DNA from 2 places in the Streptomyces sp. NPDC034670 genome. Region 1 is predicted to be linked to the other one. Evidence: riboswitches for the same ligand, from Rfam matches in the RefSeq annotation. Region 1 holds a riboswitch; the other holds the start of a gene.
What was found. A riboswitch is a leader RNA that binds a small molecule or an ion and turns the genes downstream of it on or off. The one in region 1 is predicted to bind cyclic di-AMP.
Positions count from the first base shown of each region.

Region 2: it holds a riboswitch for cyclic di-AMP, as region 1 does, so the genes downstream of both, ACZ56B_RS15550 (transglycosylase family protein) here and ACZ56B_RS11110 (C40 family peptidase) in region 1, are expected to answer to the same signal.

Region 1 covers NZ_JBVITR010000011.1:80,016-83,975, reverse strand. The annotation lists gene ACZ56B_RS11120 (ATP-dependent Clp protease proteolytic subunit) at 1-368, shown strand, start outside; gene ACZ56B_RS11115 (hypothetical protein) at 376-681, shown strand; cyclic di-AMP (ydaO/yuaA leader) riboswitch at 1,032-1,219, shown strand; gene ACZ56B_RS11110 (C40 family peptidase) at 1,223-1,696, shown strand; gene ACZ56B_RS11105 (ATP-binding protein) at 2,146-2,622, opposite strand; gene ACZ56B_RS11100 (helix-turn-helix domain-containing protein) at 2,834-3,694, shown strand; gene ACZ56B_RS11095 (DUF397 domain-containing protein) at 3,704-3,928, shown strand.
Region 2 covers NZ_JBVITR010000019.1:24,316-28,275, forward strand. The annotation lists gene ACZ56B_RS15540 (cytochrome P450 family protein) at 1-337, shown strand, start outside; gene ACZ56B_RS15545 (transglycosylase family protein) at 552-1,505, shown strand; cyclic di-AMP (ydaO/yuaA leader) riboswitch at 1,712-1,880, shown strand; gene ACZ56B_RS15550 (transglycosylase family protein) at 1,885-2,649, shown strand; gene eno (phosphopyruvate hydratase) at 2,910-3,960, shown strand, end outside.

The DNA.
Region 1 (3,960 bases):
TCTCCTGCGACGTGGAGACGGTCTGCCTCGGCCGGGCCGAGGGGGCCGCCGCGCTGCTGCTCGCCGCCGGCACCCCGGGCAAGCGGTGTGTCCTGCCGGGCTCCCGCCTGGTGCTCCGTCAGCCCGCCTCGCCCGGCCCGCTGGAGGGCCGGGCGAGCGACCTCGCGGTCCAGGCGGGGGAACTGGCCCGCGTCCGGTCCCGGATGGAGGACATGCTCGTCCGGTACACCGGCCGCACCCCGGAGCAGGTCCGGTCGGACATCGAGCGGGACACGGTCCTCGACGCACGGGCGGCGGTGGACCACGGCCTGGCGGACCGGATCGTGTCCGACCGCGAGGGCTCCCACCCCGCCGCCGGAGCGAGGTGAGCCCCCGGTGCTGCCGGAACTCCCCCCGCTGCCCGCCCTGACCCGGGCGGAGGCCGAGCTGATCGACCGTTACCTCGAGGTCGTCGACCTGCTCGGCCGCATCAACCCCGCCTCGGACGGTGACACCTACCGCGGGCTGCGCGCCGCACAGGCACTGGTCGGCAGGGCCGTCGCGCTGCGCGACGCGCTGACCGTGATGCACCGGCGCGGCGAGACCGAACTGCACTCCGCCACGCTGGCCCGGGCACTGCGGGTCCTGGACGGCGAACGGCGCACGGCCCGGCTCACCCTGCCGCGGTCCCCCGGCAGTTGACCCCGGACCGGTCCGGACGGCCGTCCCCGGCGGCGGCGCGTCCGGACCGGGGCCGGAACGGACCAAACGGCGTACCCCCATCCGGCGGAGATGAACCTGCTGTTCCCGGGCCGCCGAAGTTGCGCAACACGCGCGCCCGACGGGCGGAATGGGGCGCTCCGACGCTGGTCCGGGGCCCTTCGGCACCCTTGACAGCAATCCGAACAGGAGGGTGTCCACCCGAACGGGTGAGTGGTGAGTAACAACACAAATCCCCTGTCCCGTTGGGACTTCGGGCCTGCCGTGGGACAAGATCCGTGACTGACGACAAGACCCCGCCGCCGCGGCGGGGCGATCCGGGCGGACGCCGAGTCCTGCCGCCGCCCGGATGACCGGTCGACAAGGAGTGGATCGGCAGGAGTGGAGGACCCGAGCACGACGGGTCGCCGGAACACCTGTTCCGAGCAGCCCTTGGGGTGAAGCCGCACTCGTGCGGCCGGGCAACTTCGCCAGCCCGAATCCGACAGGTCATCCTTCACAGGCGGCTGACGAAGGGTTGCGCATGACCGCGCTCAATCGTGTCCCGTCTCTCATGGCCCGGGCCGGCACGGCCTCGGCCCTCACCCTGGCCGCCGTGGGCGGCTCGATCGTGGTCCCGGGTGCCGCCTCGGAGGCGGCAGCCGCGACCACGGCCACCAAGGCTCTGAACATCGCCGCTTCCAAGAAGGGATCGCCGTACCGGTGGGGCGCCACCGGACCGTACCGGTTCGACTGCTCCGGGCTCACCCTGTACGCGTTCAAGAAGGCGGGCAAGCAACTGCCGCGCACCGCCGCCCAGCAGTACAACAAGACGCGCCACATCTCCGCCAAGAACCGCAAGGCCGGGGACCTGGTGTTCTTCCACTCGGGCCGCAGCGTCTACCACGTCGGCATCTACGCCGGCGGCGGCAAGATCTGGCACGCCCCGAAGACCGGGGACGTGGTGCGCCTGCAGAAGATCTGGACCAGCAGCGTCTCGTACGGCCGGGTCAACTGACCCGCGGGGGCGGCGGCGTCCCCGACGCGCCGCCGCCCCCGCCGGGCGTGACACGGCCCGGCCCGTCGTCCGTCGCGGTACGGCCGGCACCGCCCCCGTACCGCACGGAACCGGGAGTCCGCGGCAACGGACCGGCCGCGCTTCGCCGGACCGTTCCGGGAACCGCGGGTCACCCGGACAGGCGCGCCCACCCTCTTGGCCTCCCGCTGCCGCTCGCCCCCACCCGCGCTTCGACGCGCCCGCCGCGCTTCGACCCGCCGCCCGCGCCACCACCCCGCTGCCGGCCGTGTTCGCCGCCGCGCCGCTCACCGCGCCCGCCGCGCCGCACCGTTCGCCGTTCCGGCAGGGCACCGAGCCGCACGTCGTGCGGGACCGCTTCCCGGCCGAAGCGGCCCCGACCGTCCGGGCGCGCCGGCGCACCGCCCGCCGTCCCCGCGCCGTGACGGCCCCTACGGCTCCTGCCGGCCCGCCGCCGTGGCCGGTTCCGCGGCGGGTTCCGCGGCGGCGGGCAGGGCCCACGGCAGTTCGACGGAGACGGTCTTGCCCCCCTCACGCGTGGGACGGATCCTGAGCCTCCCCCCGCATTCCGCGGTCAGACAGCGGATGATGACCAGTCCGCGGCCGTTGTCCTGCTGGACGGCGGCGGGCAGTCGCCTGGGGAGACGCGGGTGGCTGTCGGTGACACCGACGTGCAGCCGCCCGTCGCGCCGGAGGACCATGTCCACGGTGAAGGTGGGCGACTGCCCCAGGGTGTGCTGCACGGCGTTGGTGGCGAGTTCGGAGACGATCAGCCGGACGGTGTCGGACACGTCCGCGTCCGCGGGCATGCCCCACTCCGCCAGCACGTCCACCACATGGGCGCGGGCGGCGCGGACCGAGGCGGGATCGCTCGGCAGAGTGATGGATGCTTCCAGGTGGTCTGCCATGGCGATGTCGTCCCTTTCCCACGGGACCGCAGTCCGACACGGAGCGGATGGTTCGAGTACGGTCCCGCACTGGTGCTTCGCCGCCAGAGTGCCATCACCGCACGGCGCGGGACGGCGATCCACCGAGATATGCATATATCTGTCGCCCGAAGCGGTGAACCCTGCGACGGAAGACCGTATCCGGGCGGCCCGGGAGGAGTAGGGAGAGTCCATGCAGCACGGTCCCGCGGTGCGCCGCCGGAAACTGGGTGCCGAACTGCGCACGCTGCGCACTTCGGCGGGGTTCACCAGCGGCGAGGCGGCCCGGCTGGTGGGCTGGCACCAGTCGAAGGTGAGCCGGATCGAGACCGGCACGAGCGGAGCGAAACCGGCCGACGTCCGGTTACTGCTCGACGCCTACGGCGTGACCGATCCGCAGCTGCGGGAACTGCTGCTGGTGCTCTCGGGCTCCGGCGACGGCGACGGCCGGCACCACTGGTGGCACGCCTACCGCGGCGTACTGCCGCCGACCTACCGGGACTTCATCAGCCTGGAGTCCCAGGCGAGCGCGATGCGCACCCTGGAGACCACGGTGGTCCCCGGACTGCTGCAGACGCCGGAGTACGCGCGGGCGGTGACCCGGGCCGCGCTGGAGGGTGCCTCGGAGGAGCGGCTGGACGCCCTGGTGGAGGTGCGTCTGGCCCGGCAGGACGTGCTGCGGGCGGACCCCCCGCTGGAGTTGAGCGCGGTCCTGGACGAGGCGGTGCTGCGCCGGGAGGTCGGGGGCCCCGATGTGATGGCCCGTCAGCTGGAGCAGCTGGTCGAGGCGGCCCGGCTGCCCCAAGTGCGGCTGCAGGTCCTGCCGTTCGCCGCGGGGGCACACATCGGCGTCACCGGCCCTTTCGTTATTTTCTCATTTTCGCGCACTTCTGATCTTGACGTGGTGGTTCTCGACCACTTGACGAGTAGCTTCCATCTGGAGCGGAAAGAAGACCTCCGGGCCTACTCGGAGGCCTTCGAGGCCCTTTCGATCCACGCCCTTTCCCCCGAGGACTCGTTGGACTTCATCGCCGGTGCCGCCACCGGCGCGTAAGGAGGCACGATGACCGCACCGCCTCGGACCCCCCGCTCCGCTCCCGACCTGCACGGTGTGCGGTGGCTGCGCAGCAGCTACAGCACGGGCGCGAACAACTGCGTCGAGACGGCCCGGCCGGCCTCCGGCCCCCGGGCCGGACTGCTCGCCGTGCGCGACTCCAAGACCCCGGCCGGGCCCGTGCTGCTCTTCTCCCCCGGGAGTTGGACGGAGTTCGTGACCGCCGTCCGCTGACCGCCGGACGGCCGGCCGGACCGGACGGAACC
Region 2 (3,960 bases), on a different contig from region 1:
CGAGCCGGTCACCATCGGCGGACGGCGCATCGCGGCCGGCGACCCGGTCCTCGTCGTCCTGGCCGCCGCGGACCGGGACCCCGAGCGGTTCGCCGACCCGGACGTGCTCGACCTCGGCCGGCGCGACAACCAGCACCTGGGGTACGGCCACGGCATCCACTACTGCCTCGGCGCGCCGCTGGCCCGTCTGGAGGGCCAGACCGCGCTCGCCGCCCTGCTGACCCGCCTGCCCGACCTCCGGCTCGCGGTGGACCCCGCCGAGCTGCGCTGGCGCGGCGGGCTCATCATGCGCGGACTGCGCACCCTGCCGGTGGAGTTCACCCCGCCGGGGGCCTGACCCGGGGACCCGGGGCGCCGCCCCGCGGCGGTTCCGCGCTCCCCGGGGGCGGACCAGCGCAAACATGACACACGTTCATCTCCGTAATCTTCACGTGATCTGTGCGGCATGAACTTGTGACAAGTGATCGTCTGCGGATACGTTCACCCATCAAGCGTGGCGTCCCGACTCCGTCCGCCGCGCCGGTAACTGCTGTCTTGTGAAAGGTCTCCGCATGCTTTCCGGGAACGGTCGGCACCGTCGCCCCCGCCAGGCTCCGGCACTCCTCGTCGCGGCCGGAGTGACCGGCTCCGCCATCGCGATCCCGCTCCTCGGCGCCGGCAGCGCCAGCGCGGCCGACGGTGCCACCTGGGACCGGGTCGCGGAGTGCGAGAGCGGTGGCTCCTGGAGCCAGAACACCGGCAACGGCTACTACGGCGGCCTGCAGCTGACGCAGGACGACTGGGAGGCGTACGGCGGGCTCGCGTACGCGCCGAGCGCCGACCAGGCCAGTCGCGGCCAGCAGATAGCCGTGGCCGAGAGAATCCTCGCCGACCGGGGGGTCGGCGCCTGGCGCACCTGCGGGCTGACGGCGGGTCTGGAGCAGGGCTCCGCCCCGGCCGGCACCGGCGCGGGCGGGACGGAGGACTCCGGACCGGGCGCCTCTACGCCCGCGTCGCCGTCCCCGTCCGCTCCCGCGGACCCGTCCGCATCGCCGGACGCCGGTGAGCCGTCCGCTTCCGCCCCGCCGTCGTCCGGCCCCGCGGCGGGCGCGGGGGGCGCGGCCGGCGTGTCGGGCGAGCCCGGCCGGACCCCCTCCGCTTCGGGCACCCCGAAGAGTGACGAGTCGGACAAGTCAGGACAGTCCGAGGGTTCTTCGGAGTTCACCGAGGGCGCCGGCACCGGCCGTCACCGCGGCATCGGCGCCGAGGAGGCCGCGGGCGGGGAGCGCACGGCCGAGGCGTCCGGCCGGCACGCCTCGCGCGGAGCCGACGCCCCCCGCGACGCCGCCGACGGCTCGTACACCGTGCGTTCCGGCGACAGCCTCTGGTCCATCGCCGACTCCCTCGAGCTCGAGGGCGGATGGCGCGCCCTCTACGCGAAGAACGAGCAGGCCGTCGGTGCCGACCCGAACCTCATCCTGCCCGGTCAGGAGCTTGAGGTCGGGGTCGGACCGGATGAGGGGTGACGTCCGAAAGAGTGGATGTGCGGCGGTAGTTGGTGTCGCGGTTCGGGCTGAATGTCCGAGTTAAAGATGATGAGAGATAGATCTCAGAAGTCCTGATCGTCTTTGTCATTCCGTTGATCCCGTGTCTACGGTCGTGATCGCTCGCCACCGCGGGCCCCGACTGCCGCCACGCCGAATCCTGCCAGCGGCAGCACGGGAACAGTCGTCGCACTCATGCGCCGCAGGCAGGAGCGGGGGAACCAAGGTAGGCGCCGGACCCGGAGGTTGACACCGGATCCGGCTCGGGGTGAAGCCGCGTCCCGCGAGGGACGCGGCCGGGCAACTCAACCGGCCCGAACCCGACAGCTCACCTCGTAGGCGTCGGTGAGGGGATCCATCCATGCTGTTTTCCGGCAAGGGCAAGCACCGTCGTCCGTCCAAGGCCACCCGCGCCATCGCCGTCGCCGGCGTCACCGGCGCCGCCGTCGCCGCCCCGCTGATGGCGGCCGGCAACGCCTCCGCCGCCACCGCCTCCGAGTGGGAGGCCGTCGCCCAGTGCGAGTCCGGCGGCAACTGGTCCATCAACACCGGCAACGGCTACTACGGCGGCCTGCAGTTCTCCGCCTCCACCTGGGCCGGCTACGGCGGCACCAAGTACGCCGCCACCGCCGACCAGGCCACCAAGGCCCAGCAGATCGAGATCGCCGAGAAGGTCCTCGCGGGCCAGGGCAAGGGCGCCTGGCCGGTCTGCGGCAAGGGCCTGTCGAACGCCTCCTACAACGGTGGCGGCTCCACCCAGTCCCAGGGCGGCGGCTCCGCGCAGAGCCAGAGCCAGAACCAGGGGCAGAGCCAGAACCGGAGCCAGAGCCAGGGCCAGGGCCAGGCTCAGAACCAGGGCGCCGGCTCCACCGAGACCCGGGAGACCGAGCGGAAGGCCTCCCGCTCCGCCGAGCGCCAGTCGGCGAAGAAGACCGTCACCACCCCGACCGGCGAGAAGGTCAAGAAGGGCGACGGCGAGTACAAGGTCGTCAAGGGCGACACCCTCAGCTCGATCGCCGAGGAGCACGACGTCAAGGGCGGCTGGGCCAAGCTGTTCGAGCTCAACGACGACGTCGTCGAGGACGCCGACCTCATCTACCCGGGCCAGCAGCTGCACCTGAAGTAAGGGCGGCGGCCTTTGGCCCCTCCTCCCCGCCCCGGCGCGTGTCCCCCGCACGCGCCGGGGCGGGGTTTTTCACGGGCCCGCGAGGTCACGGTTTCCTCCCCGTTGCCGGAACGTGCTTTGTTCCGTCAGGAAACAATCTAAGCTCGGTTCCGTCCGCGGGACGGGCGACCGGATGCCGATCGCCCGGAGCCGGTTAGGCTCGGTCTCGCAGAGCCACCGCGGCCCTGCCCACTCGCGTCACACCCATGAAGGAGATGCTCGTGCCGTCCATCGACGTCGTCGTAGCCCGGGAAATCCTGGACTCCCGAGGCAACCCCACGGTCGAGGTCGAGGTCGGCCTCGACGACGGCAGCACGGGTCGTGCCGCCGTCCCGTCCGGCGCCTCCACCGGCGCCTTCGAGGCCATCGAACTCCGTGACGGCGATGCGGGCCGTTACCTCGGCAAGGGCGTCGAGAAGGCCGTCCTGGCCGTCATCGAGCAGATCGGCCCGGAGCTGGTCGGCTACGACGCCACCGAGCAGCGCCTGATCGACCAGGCGATGTTCGACCTGGACGCCACCGACAACAAGGGCTCGCTCGGCGCCAACGCCATCCTCGGCGTCTCGCTCGCCGTCGCCCACGCCGCCTCCGAGGCCTCCGACCTGCCGCTCTTCCGCTACCTGGGCGGCCCGAACGCGCACCTGCTGCCGGTGCCGATGATGAACATCCTGAACGGCGGCTCGCACGCCGACTCCAACGTGGACATCCAGGAGTTCATGATCGCCCCGATCGGCGCGGAGACCTTCTCCGAGGCCCTGCGCTGGGGCACCGAGGTCTACCACACCCTCAAGAAGGTCCTGAAGGGCAAGGGCCTGGCCACCGGTCTCGGCGACGAGGGCGGCTTCGCCCCGAACCTCGGCTCCAACCGCGAGGCCCTCGACCTCATCCTCGAGGCGATCAAGGAGGCCGGCTACACCCCCGGCGAGCAGATCGCCCTCGCCCTCGACGTCGCCGCCTCCGAGTTCTACAAGGACGGCTCCTACGTCTTCGAGGGCAAGGAGCGCACGGCCGCCGAGATGACCGAGTACTACGCCGAGCTCGTCGAGGCGTACCCGCTCGTCTCCATCGAGGACCCGCTGTTCGAGGACGACTGGGAGGGCTGGAAGACCATCACCGCCAAGCTCGGCGACAAGGTCCAGCTCGTCGGTGACGACCTGTTCGTCACCAACCCCGAGCGCCTGGCCCGCGGCATCGAGGAGGGCGCCGGCAACGCCCTGCTGGTCAAGGTCAACCAGATCGGCTCGCTGACCGAGACCCTGGACGCCGTCGAGC